DNA from 3 places in the Congregibacter litoralis KT71 genome. Region 1 is predicted to be linked to each of the others. Evidence: predicted binding sites of a transcription regulator. Region 1 holds the regulator's gene; each other region holds the start of a gene.
The links. Region 1 encodes sigma-54, which starts transcription at its own class of promoters, with help from an activator protein. Its sites were predicted from a motif close to TGGCACANNNNTTGCNNT; they were not measured.
Positions count from the first base shown of each region.

Region 2: a site for sigma-54 is predicted at 2,324-2,341, ahead of glnA (glutamate--ammonia ligase). Genes of this name have one in related genera too.
Region 3: a site for sigma-54 is predicted at 2,063-2,080, ahead of KT71_RS07025 (adenosine deaminase family protein). Genes of this name have one in related genera too.

Region 1 is NZ_CM002299.1:3,330,727-3,334,939, reverse strand. It holds gene KT71_RS15205 (PTS sugar transporter subunit IIA) at 1-311, opposite strand, end outside; gene hpf (ribosome hibernation-promoting factor, HPF/YfiA family) at 338-625, opposite strand; gene KT71_RS15195 (RNA polymerase factor sigma-54) at 762-2,243, opposite strand; gene lptB (LPS export ABC transporter ATP-binding protein) at 2,591-3,316, opposite strand; gene lptA (lipopolysaccharide transport periplasmic protein LptA) at 3,294-4,013, opposite strand; gene lptC (LPS export ABC transporter periplasmic protein LptC) at 3,997-4,213, opposite strand, start outside.
Region 2 is NZ_CM002299.1:354,963-359,175, forward strand. It holds gene KT71_RS01690 (ISL3 family transposase) at 1-769, shown strand, start outside; gene glnA (glutamate--ammonia ligase) at 823-2,229, opposite strand; gene typA (translational GTPase TypA) at 2,607-4,213, shown strand, end outside.
Region 3 is NZ_CM002299.1:1,534,384-1,538,596, forward strand. It holds gene KT71_RS07015 (cupin domain-containing protein) at 196-768, opposite strand; gene puuE (allantoinase PuuE) at 874-1,890, opposite strand; gene KT71_RS07025 (adenosine deaminase family protein) at 2,142-3,668, shown strand; gene KT71_RS07030 (purine nucleoside permease) at 3,720-4,213, shown strand, end outside.

The sequences.
Region 1 (4,213 bases):
AAGTCCGCACCGCTGGACAGGGTCAGGAGCACGCCGCAGGGCGTCTCACAGTCCCTGAGACGGCAGTGAGGTATCGCGATGCCATTGCCCAGAGCGGTGCTTCCCAGTTTTTCCCGTGCCAGCATGCCGGCGACCAGCTCATCCGGGTGGAACTCATCCCGGTCACTCCCCAGTACCTCCGCAACCAGGTCAAAGAGGTGCTTCTTGCTGCCCCCGGGTATGCGGCACAGGCTGCGTGCCGGCGTGAGCAGATCGCTGACGCTGTTGGCGGCGTGGGGTGTTTCCGGGCTCATGGTCGGGATTGCTGACATGGGTAATTCAAAAAGCTCCCTGGCGTTTAGTGGGGTCGGTTCTTTTCCTTGTGCTTGATCAGCTGTCGATCAAGCTTGTCCACAAGGGCATCAATGGCGGCATACATATCTTCCGAGTCAGCGGAGGCAAACAGATCCTTGCCGGCGATATGCACCGTGGCCTCTGCTGTCTGTACCATTTTCTCCACGATGAGTGTCACCTCGGACTTGCTGATCTGACTGTAGTGCCGCTGCAAACGTTCGAACTTTGCTTCTACGTACTCCCGCAGGGCATCGGTGACTTCGACGTGGTGTCCGCTGATTACTATTTGCATGCGCTTCTCCTTTTTCTTTCTTTCCGCTGGGTGTTTTGCAACGTTCTTGTCTTTCTGTCGTTGGATCTTTCCTTGAATCGATCTTTATACGGCTTGGCGAGCGTCACGCCGCAGCGCGCAGGGGCTACCGCCATGTTTATACAAGCCGCTTGCGCTCGTTGGACGGTGGAATGGTGAGGCTATCCCGGTACTTGGCGATGGTCCGCCGGGCGACCTGAATGCCCTGACCCTCGAGTAGTTCCGCAAGCTTGCTGTCGGAGAGCGGTTTGCGGGGATTTTCCGCGGCCACGAGTTTTCGGATGAGAGCACGAATGGCCGTGGAGGAGCAGGCGCCACCACTGGTGGTGGCCACATGACTGGAAAAAAAGTATTTGAGTTCAAAGATGCCCCGCGGCGTGTGCATATATTTACGCGTCGTTACACGGGATATGGTCGATTCATGCATTTCCACGGCCTCCGCGATGTCGTGCAATACCAGGGGCTTCATGGCCTCTTCCCCGTACTCCAGGAAGTTCCGCTGGCGCCTCACTATTTCTGTAGACACCTTCATCATGGTTTCGTTTCGACTCTGGAGACTTTTCAGAAACCATTTGGCCTCCTGAAGATTGTCCCGAAGGTAGCTGTTATCAGCGCTGTTGTCGGCGCGCTTGATCATGCCGGCGTAGTAGTCGTTGATCCGCAGTCGCGGCGCGGTGTCGGGGTTCAGCTCTACCACCCAGCGGCCCTCCTTGCGGCTGACATAGACATCGGGAACGATGTACTCCGTATCGTCGTCCCCAAACTGCTTGCCGGGCAGAGGGTCCAGGGAGCGCACGAGAGTCAGGACGCCGCGAAGATCATCTTCCGAAAGTTTCATACGGCGCATGATCTGTGCGTAGTCGCCGCTGCTCAGTTGATTGATGTGACGGTTGATCAAAATCTTTGCCTGATCCAGCCAGGGTGTCTGGGGATCGAGCTGTTTGAGCTGCAACTGCAGGCATTCCTGCAGGTCCCGGGCGAACACTCCCACGGGCTCAAACTGCTGGAGGGCGTGGAGGACGGCGGTGACCTCCTCTTTTTCGATCTCAAGTTCCGGCGGGAAAAGTTCAAGAAGATCTTCGACGCTGCTATTGAACCTGCCGTTGGCATCCGTGGCATCGATGATGGCCAGGGCCACGATGCGGTCACTGTCGGACAGGCGGGTGAGATTGAGCTGCCACCGCAAGTGATCCTGCAGACTCTCGCTGCCCCGGTTGCGGCTGTCGAAGTCAAAGTCCTCACCGGCACCTTCGGATGGGGGAGGTGCGCTCGAGGGAAGGATGTCCTCCCACTGCGTATCCACGGGCAGGTCTTCGGGCATGTTCGCCTCGAATTCTCCCTCGGCGGAGGCTTCGTCGACGTTGGCGCTCCGTTCAGGGTTGTCCATGGGGCCTTCGTGATTGCCGGAGTCTTCGCGGTCGGGTTTTTCCGGGGTATCGGCTTGCTCCTCTTCCACCTCGAGCATGGGGTTTTCCTGCAGCGCCTGTTCGATTTCCTGCTGTAAATCGAGGGTGCTCAGTTGCAACAGCCGAATAGCCTGCTGCAACTGCGGTGTCATCGTCAGCTGGTGACCGAGCTTGAGATGTAGTCCCTGCTTCATAGCGCGTCAGTCCTGCCCTATTGCGCTACGCACCGATGGTCTTGTGCCATCTGGGTGCGCTCTTACGCGCGCTCTGACCCGATTCGGGCCCGCGCGCATCCCCACGGTGAGACAGTGCATTGCTGTCCAATAGACCTGAGTGTAGGCCTGCACCGAGGTCCGTGCAACGCCTTGGCTCGCTTATTGCATTATGGTAATGAAAAATAATGAAACGTGGTGGAAGAATAGTGCAGATTGCTTGAGGGCAGTGGAGGGCAGTGGAGGGCAGTGGAGGGCAGTGGAGGGCAGTGGAGGGCAGTGGAGGGTAGCCGGATGGGTAACGCCCAGCGGCATAGCGCACCGGGCAGCTAGAGGCGAAAATTCTCGCCGAGATAGGTCTTGCGCACCTTGGCGTTTTCTAGAACGTCCTGAGGGCTGCCCTGGGCAATGATGTGGCCCTCGCCCACAATAAATGCGGTTTCGCAGATATCCAGTGTTTCCCGCACATTGTGGTCCGTAATCAGAACACCGATGCCCCGGGTCTGGAGGTGGCGGATGATGTTCTTGATGTCGCCCACAGAGATGGGGTCCACGCCGGCAAAGGGTTCATCCAGGAGAATGAACTTGGGCTCCATGGCCAGAGCCCGGGCAATCTCTACGCGACGGCGTTCGCCGCCGGAAAGTGCCTGACCAAGGCTGTCCCGGAGATGGCCGACATGAAACTCCTCAAGGAGCTCGTCGCGGCGCGTCCGGCGCTCCGCACGGCTCAGGTCTTTGCGGGTTTCCAGAATAGAGAGGATATTGTCGCCAACGCTCATGCGGCGGAAGATGGAGGCTTCCTGAGGCAGGTAACCGATACCGCGGCGGGCCCGCTCGTGCATGGGCAGGGCGGTAATACTTTCATCGTCAATCAGAATGTCACCGCCGTCCGAGGCCACGATGCCCACGATCATGTAGAAGCAGGTGGTTTTTCCCGCACCATTGGGGCCCAGGAGTCCCACGACCTGGGCGCTCTGTACCTCAATACTCACGTCCTTGACGACGGCCCGGCCACGGTAGGCTTTTGCAAGACTACGGGCTGTCAGGGTCGCCATCGACGCCTCCCCGGGGATTCTGCCCACTCTCGCCCGGCCCGGGCTCGCTTGCCGGTGCTTCGCTGTTCTTATCGTTGCTGTCCTTTTTATCGCCAGAGTTGTCGTCACCGTCGCGGGTCTCCGCTTCGATGACCGCGGCGGGGATAATGACCTGCACCCGTCCACTGGCATCTTCCGGGGCCGCGTCGGCGCGGACGCGCTGCTCGGCCATGAAGTAGTCGATGGAATCGCCGCTCACCACGGCGCCGTCCTGCTCGATGACCGCGGCTTCTCGCAGTTGCACCCACTCGCGGGACTTCTCGTACACAATGCGGCCGGCGCTTGCGGTGACGAACCCCTTGTCGATCTCCGGCTGCTGGCGCAGGGTCGCGGGCTCACCGACAGCGATGATGCGATCGGCGGCCTCACTGTCGTGAAATATCGTGATCTTGTCCGCACGGATGTGCAGGCTGCCCTGCTTCATGACCACGTCGCCGCTGTACACGGTGAACCCCGCGCGCTCATCCCGCACGGCGCGGGCAGCGGTGATTTCAATGGACTGCAAACGATCTTCGGGGAGCGCCAACGCAGGGTAAGAGCCCAAGGCGCCGATGATCATGGCACAGCGCGCCAGGATAGCGCAGAGCCTGCGCAGCAGCACGGCGTACCCCTGCCGGGCGGTCGAGGATTCGACTTTTACGTCAGCTTTGGGGGACATAGACCGTCCTGACAGCGCCGCTGAGAGACGCGACCTGGGCCCTTAGGTTGATGTAGATCTGGTCTGCCACGGTTTCGTTGTCACCCTGCCAGATGCGCACACTGGCGGTGCTTCGCGCGGCCTGTTTGGGCATGTTGATGATCATGCGTTCCGTGAGAAATTGCACGTTCTCTACGTCGTATTGGAGCCGCACGTCGCCG
Region 2 (4,213 bases), 1.4 Mb from region 1:
CCTGAGCCGCGTGCGTTATCTGGTGATGGATGAATTCGCGTTATTCAAGGGGCATCGTTACGCCAGTGTTGTGATGGACGCCGAACGGCGGCAAGTACTGTGGGTCGGCGAAGGCCGTTCTCGCGAAGCGGTCAGGCCCTTCTTTGTCTGGCTGGGTGAGCATTGCCAGCATATTGAAGCCGTTGCAATGGATCAGAACACGGCTATGGACCTGGAAGTGCAGGCGCACTGCCCACAGGCGCGCGTGGTCTACGATCTCTTCCACGTGATGGCCAAGTTCGGCCGTGAAGTCATTGATCGTGTGCGAGTCGATCAGGCGAATGCGTTACGGCAGGACAGGCCGGCTCGTCGAGCGGTGAAGCAATCTAGATGGCTACTACTGCGCAACCCGGAAAATCTAGACGAACGGCAGGCGGCGGATCTCAACGAGCTCTTGGCGATCAACCAACCCTTGATGATCACATATCTGATGAAGAGCCAGCTAAAGCAGCTTTGGTATGCCAAGAACGAACGAGCCGCTCGATGGCGTTGGACGCATTGGTACAACCAGGCTCTGGCAAGTGGGATTGAGCCGCTCAGGCGCTTTGCAAAGAACCTGAAACCGTATGCCGAGGGCATTATTGCCAGTGCTGTTTACCCGCTAAACACGAGCGTGCTGGAAGGTGTGAATAACCGCATCAAGGTCATCAAACGAATGGCCTACGGATATCGTGATAGCGATTACTTCTTCCTCAAGATTAAATCCGCTTTTCCCGGAAAGGCGCGATGAACCAAAAAAAAGCCCGCTGTCCAAGCGGGCTTCTGCGTACTTTCCGTGGGTGCTTAGACGGAGTAGTACATGTCAAATTCCACGGGGTGCGTGGTCATATCGAGGGTTTCGATCTCCTCAGACTTGAGAGCGATGTAACCGTCAATCATGTCGTCGGTAAACACGCCCCCCGCCGTAAGGAATGCGCGATCCGCATCCAGGGCTTCCATGGCCATGCTCAGGCTGGATGCCACGGTGGGGATGGCCTTGCCTTCTTCCGGGGGCAGATCGTAAAGATCCTTGTCCGCGGCATCGCCGGGGTGGATCTTGTTCTGGATACCGTCCAGGCCCGCCATCAGCATGGCTGCGAAAGCCAGGTAGGGGTTGGCTGTGGGATCGGGGAAACGCACTTCCACGCGCTTGCCCTTGGGGCTGGGCTCGTAGGGGATGCGGATTGACGCCGATCGGTTACGTGCAGAGTAGGCCAGCATGACCGGTGCTTCAAAACCCGGCACCAGGCGCTTGTAGCTGTTGGTCGACGCATTGGTGAAGGCGTTGAGGGCACGGGCATGCTTGATGATGCCGCCGATGTAATAGAGCGCCGTCTCGGACAGCCCTGCATAGCCGTCACCAGCGAACACGTTCTCACCGTCTTTGCTGATGGACTGGTGCACATGCATTCCCGATCCGTTGTCACCAACGAGGGGCTTGGGCATAAAGGTCGCAGTCTTGCCATAGGCATGGGCTACATTGTGTACGCAGTACTTGAGGATCTGTACTTCGTCGGCTTTCTTGATCAGGGTGTTGAACTTCACACCAATCTCGCACTGGCCCGCGGTGCCCACTTCGTGGTGATGCACTTCGATGGGCAGTCCCATCTGATCCATGGCAGCACACATGGCGGCACGAATGTCGTGGAGAGAATCGACGGGCGGTACGGGGAAATAGCCCCCTTTCACGCCGGGACGGTGGCCGATGTTGCCGTCGTCAAAGCTGTGGTTGGAGGCCCAGGCGGCCTCCTCGGAGTTGATGGAGTAGCCGGCACCGGACATATCGGCGTGCCACTTCACATCGTCAAATACAAAAAACTCGGGCTCGGGACCGAAGTAAGCGGTGTCGCCGATACCGGTGGACTTCAGGTATTCCTCGGCGCGATGGGCAACGGAGCGTGGATCGCGCTCATAGCCCTGCATGGTCATGGGCTCAACGATGTCGCAGCGGAGGATAACGGTGGTGTCGTCCGTAAAGGGGTCCAGGACGCTGCTGCTATCGTCGGGCATGAGGATCATGTCGGACTCATTGATGCCTTTCCAGCCAGCGATAGACGAGCCATCAAACATCTTGCCGCCGTCAAAAAAGTCTTCGTCGACTTCGCTGGACGGGATGGAGACGTGCTGCTCTTTTCCGCGGGTATCCGTGAAGCGCAGGTCTACCCAGCCGGCTTCGCTTTCTTTGATCAGGTTCAGAGTCTTCTCTGACATTGTGGGTCCTCCAGTGGGGAAAATAGGTGCTACTCACGCCTGAGGCACGAGGCCTTCGGGGACATGCACCTTAACAGTAAAAGTGCCTTAGGAAACAGCAAGTCCTGTGCCACAGCGGTGCTGTTTCCAAGCGATTGATATAGATGAAGTTTTGTACGAGAGCGCTCCACCTTTGCGTCATTTTGCCACCTCATGGTGCGCCTTTGCACCAAAATGACGCGCCGCGCCGTCGGGCATTGCCGGAGGTGTGCATTGTGCCACCTAACGGCGCTGTGCAGGCTGGCATTCCGCGGCTATAATCGCGCCCTTTTTTAGCCCCCCAATTCTTTTAAAGAGCTGCCGGATACCGCTTACTGCGCCGGGGCCGGACTATCGCTGTGATCGAGAAACTCCGCAACATCGCCATTATTGCCCACGTAGACCATGGCAAAACCACCCTGGTCGACTGCCTCCTCAGGCAGTCGGGAACCCTGGACCGACGCAACGCGGACGCCGAGCGCATTATGGATTCCAATGATCAGGAGCGGGAGCGCGGTATCACCATCCTGGCGAAGAACACGGCGATCACCTATGGCGATCACCGCATCAACATCGTTGATACCCCGGGGCACGCCGATTTCGGTGGTGAGGTGGAGCGGGTACTGTCCATGGTGGATTCCGTGCTCCTTCTGGTAGATGCGGTGGACGGCCCCATGCCCCAGACGCGCTTTGTGACCTCCAAGGCCTTTGCCCAGGGTCTGCAGCCTATCGTGGTGATTAACAAGGTGGACCGCCCGGGCGCGCGCCCGGACTGGGTGGTCGATCAGGTATTCGATCTCTTTGATGCCCTCGGTGCCAGCGAGGAGCAGCTGGACTTTCCGATCATCTACGCCTCAGCCCTCGAGGGAATTTCAGGCCTCGATCACGAGGATATGGCGACGGACATGACGCCCCTGTTCGAAACGATCCTCGAGCATGTGCCGGCGCCCGATGTTGATGTCGATGGCCCCCTGCAATTGCAGGTGAGCGCCCTGGACTACAACAGCTACGTCGGTGTTATCGGCGTAGGCCGGATCACCCGCGGGGTGCTGCGACCCAATACCCAGGTGGCTGTCATCGATCGGGAAGGTGCCAAGCGCAACGGCCGGGTTCTCAAGGTCATGGGCTATATGGGCCTGGAGCGTATCGACACGACAGAAGCCTCTGCGGGCGACATTGTCTGCGTAACGGGGATCGAAGAGCTGAACATATCGGACACGCTCTGTGATCCTGCCAACCCCGATGCCCTGCCTCCCCTGAGCGTTGATGAGCCTACCGTGAGCATGACCTTTCAGGTCAATGACTCGCCTTTTGCCGGCAAGGAAGGCAAGTACGTTACCTCCCGTAATATTGCCGAGCGCCTCGAGCGGGAGCTTATTCACAATGTAGCCCTGCGCGTCGAGCCTGGTGACACCCCGGACAAGTTCAAGGTCTCGGGTCGCGGTGAGCTGCATCTTTCGGTGTTGATTGAAACCATGCGCCGTGAAGGCTTCGAACTGGGTGTGTCCCGTCCGGAAGTGATCCGTAAGGAAGTGGATGGCGTGATTCACGAGCCTTTTGAGGAGCTGGTCATCGACTGTGAAGACCAGCACCAGGGCGCGCTCATGGAAGAGCTGGGCGCACGTCGCGCTGAGCTCAAGAACATGAGCCCCGACGGCAAGGGCTGGACGCGTCTGGAGTTTATTGTGCCGGCGCGCGGTCTCATTGGTTTCCGCTCGCTGTTCCTTACCCTCACCTCGGGCAGCGGGACCCTCACCCACATCTTTGATCATTACGGCCCGGTAAAAGATGCGCCCATCAGCCATCGCAATAACGGTGTGCTGGTATCCATGGTCAAGGGAAAGACCCTGGCCTATGGTCTGTTCAATCTTCAGGATCGTGGACGTTTGTTTGTGGATCCCAATATCGATGTCTACGAGGGACAGATCATCGGTCTCCACAGTCGTGGCAACGACCTCACGGTAAA
Region 3 (4,213 bases), 1.8 Mb from region 1:
CACGATTGATGCCAATACCAAGGCCATTTGTTGCCAAAAATATCGTTATATTTATCAGTGACTTAGCGGGGCTGCCGGGGCTGGAATATCGCTATATTCCGCCTAAGCAGCCCGTTGTTTTGCTCCACGGAGCCATCGTGCACCGAGATGGTGCGCCACCTTGGCAGGGCCGTCAATTGCCGAGGGCGCGGATTATTACCGCTTCGGTGCGGACTCCCGGCTCAGGGCTTCGATATAGCTGCGGTGTTGCGGGTAGGTCGCCAGGAGTTCGGCCGTTACGCCCAGGGTCATATCTCCGTAATCAAAGCCCGGACTCACGGCCTCACTGATAAGACCGTAACCCTGCTCTACACCCGTGAGCCGCGATGCCTTCCACACGCCTCCCGGCACGGTCATCTGCAGCAGTTGGCCTTTACGGGGATCGGCGCCCATGACACGGGTTTCCATTTCACCGTCCGGATGGATCAGCACGTACTCGATGGGGTCGCCAAGATGGAAATAATGGACGATGTCCGAGCGGTTTTGATGAAAGTGACCGATGGGCCCCTCGGCGGTGAGGAGATAATAGATCGAGGTCATGCTGAAACGTTCAGCGCCATCACTGTCTACGCGCGGCTGGTTTGTGGCCTCGTAGGTGCGGCGATAAAAGCCGCCTTCGACATGACCCTTCAGGTCGAGACTCTCGATGAGCGTCTGGGCGTCGATGGGTGCCTCCTCAGCCATGCCCGACGAGGTCACGACAGTGGCCATCGTTAAAAGCGCGGCCAACAATGTTCCGGTTCCCGATCTGCACATGCCGACAGTGCGTCCTCTGCGGCTCCGGATCATAAAAGCAGGGATCATCGTTAAGACTCCTCATAGCGATTCGCTGTCTCAGGGATGCTGTGGTGGGGAATGTTGCACAGGCTGGTGGGGGTAGTAATGCTCGTGCCAGTGACGCGCGATGTCGACGCGCCGACACAGCCAGGCGTCATCATGCTGCTGCACATAATCAAGAAACCGCTGGAGCGCTAAAAATCGCCCGGGCCGCCCCGCAAGGCGGCAGTGGAGACCGATGTTGAGAAGCTTGGGCTGCTCAGCACCCTCGGCGTAGAGCACGTCGAAGCTGTCTCGGAGGTAGTTGAAAAACTGCTCGCCATCCGCGAAGCCCTGAGCGCTGGAAAAGCGCATGTCGTTACTGTCAAGGGTGTAGGGGATTATCAGATGAGCGCCGTCGCCCCCCTTAATCCAATAAGGCAGATCGTCTGCGTAGGAGTCGGAGTCGTAGAGAAATCCCTCATGCTCCAGCAGCAGTGAGCGCGTATTGGGGCTGTCCCGGCCGGTGTACCAACCCAGGGGGCGTTCGCCCGTGAGTTCTGTGTGCCAGTCGATGGCCCGGCGCATGTGTTCGCGCTCCACATCTTCGGGCACCTCCTGGTAGTTGATCCAGCGCAGGCCGTGACAGGCAATCTCCCAGTCGGCTTCCCCCATCGCGGCGACCGCCTCGGGATTTCTTGCCATGGCCATGGTGACGCCAAACACCGTAACGGGCACCTCGCGTTGAGTGAACAAGCGGTAGAGGCGCCAGAAGCCCGCGCGGCTGCCGTATTCATAGAGGGACTCCATGCTCATATGGCGATCGGCGTAGGCGCTGGGGTTAAACATTTCCGATAGAAAAACCTCGGAGCCGTCGTCGCCGTGGAGCACGGAATTCTCACCGCCTTCCTCGTAATTCACAACGAATTGCACGGCAATGCGCTTTCCGCCGGGGAGAGAAAATTCAGGAGGATGCTGGCCGTAACCAAGCATATCTCTAGGGTAGGGTGATTTGGGGTCCACAAAGCATTCCGGCGCAAGGCTGAGCCCTAAGGATGCATGGGCGGTGGGAAAGCGGCAAGGGTTGATGGCCACGGCTTGGCTCAAACGCTCGTTTCGCGGCCGCGCCCTCTTTTGGGTGTCGTTTTGCTCTATTTTGGTGCGTTGCTCTATGGCGTGCGGACCAAAGGCGTGCCTCAGATTGGCGCCGGGCCCGCCGGGCCCGTCAGTGCTTGCGGAACGGAGTCGTGGTCAGCTTCAGGGTTTGTGGCATCGAACTTGCGTTGCGAGAGGCCCCCAACTGACGGATGATGCTCAGCCTTGGGGGCAATGAGAGAGCGGGAGTTATGCGGGTCATCACTAAATACAGCGACTCAACAGTGGATACGGCAGCCATCAGCCAAGGCCGGGCGCATGGCCGACGTCTCCGAATCCACGATTTATTTGCCGTGGTGGTGATGCTCTTTACCCTGTGCAGTGGCGCAGGGCATGCTGCTCTGCCCGAGGCTTCCGATGACATGTCCGCGTGGTTTGAAGCTTTTAAGGGCGAGGCCAGCGACGAGGAACTCTATCGTTTTCTCTACGCCATGCCCAAAGGTGGCGACCTTCACAATCATTTGTCGGGCTCCATTCGCTCCGAATGGTTTTACGAACTCGCGCTCGCGCAGCAAAAAAACGGCTACCGCTACTACACGCGGGTGAAGATCAACAATTGCCGGCCCTATGGCAGCAATGCATTTACCGAAACTCCCTACCTCATGCTGTTTGTCAACGTGCAGGAGAGTAACTACGAGACCCTCAGTGCCTGTGAGAAAGAGGAATATCTTCCCCTGGACGAACTCAACGCCGAGGAAAAAGAAGCCTGGTTGGATAGTCTGCGCCTCGATAAAGCCCATGAGGGCCGGGATGAATTTTTTCAAACACACTGGCAACGCATGGGCGATCTGTACTTTAACCCCCATCTTGCCGCCGATGCCCTCGTAATGAATATGCAGAAATTCGGTGCTGAGGGCCTGCTGTACATGGAAAGCATGATCGGTGTGTTTGGCTTCATCGACCCCGGTGGGCAGGCCCTGACCCCCGATGATGTGGCCCGGATTTATCGCGCGCGCCTACAGGACGATGATGCGCTGGCGACGGGTGTCGAAGTTCGGCTCCAAACCACGATTCTGCGCTTTTTGCCCGATGCCGATGAGCATCTGCGCTATCTCTACGATTTTACAAGCCGGCACAATGACCTCTTTGTCGCGGTGAACATGGTGGGGCGGGAGGACAACGACAAAGGCTACCCCTTGCGGTTTCTTGAGACCCTGCGGGATCTGCGCCGCAGCTATAACAATGTGCGCCTGTCTATCCATGCGGGGGAGGTGGACGAACCCAACAGTCATGTGAGCGATACCCTGCTTCTGGGGGCTGATCGCATAGGTCACGGCGTCAACCTCATCAGTGACCCCGACACCATGCGCCTGATGCGCAACGGCGCTTATCTCGTGGAGATCAACCTGGTGTCGAATCTGCTTTTGGAATACGTCCGGGACTACAGCGAGCACCCCTTTCCCGAGTACCTGCGCACGGACATCCCCGTGGCCCTGTCCACAGATGACCGGGGTATGTGGGACAGTAATCTTACGGATGAATTCTATGTGGCCGTGAAGGAGTTCAATCTCAGCTGGGACGAGTTGCTGCTCCTGTCCCGGAATTCCATCGCCCACGGGTTTCTGCCAGAGGTCAGGAAAGCGGAGCTGCTGGCCTTGTTTGCCGCGCGAATCGATGACTTCGCCCGGCAGATAGCCGCGAAGCCCGCCGCTGCCCTGTCATCGGAGGCCGAGAGCTATGGATTTATCTGCGACCGCTACGAGCTTTGTGAGTGGTAGAGTTATCCCCCTTTTTTTAAAACTATCGACGTCATAACCGAGAGGATCTCCATGCGAAACATGCTCGCCCTGATGTGCTTACCCCTTCTGAGCCTGGTGCTCAGCGCCTGTGGTGGTGAAGCGTCTGCTCCAAGCGTTGCAAAGGTGGATACCACGCCCGAGCCCATACCTGTGAAAGTGGTGGTCGTCACCATGTTTGAAATTGGCGAGGACAGCGGTGATCAGGCCGCGGAGTTCCAGCTGTGGAATGAGCGTCGCAATCTCGATCAGGTGTTCGAGTTCGGTGCTCATCACGATCTGCATTTCGACAGCGAGAATAGTGTGTTGGTCATGGTGACCGGTATCGGCACGGCGAAATCCACCGCATCGACCATGATGCTGGGTATGGATCCCCGTTTTGATCTGAGCAAGGCCTATTGGCTGGTGGCGGGCATCGCCGGTATCGACCCCGAAGATGCGTCCATCGGTAGCGCCGCCTGGGCGGAATATCTGGTGGACGGCGACCTCGCCCATGAGATCGATCCCCGGGAAATGCCCGAGGACTG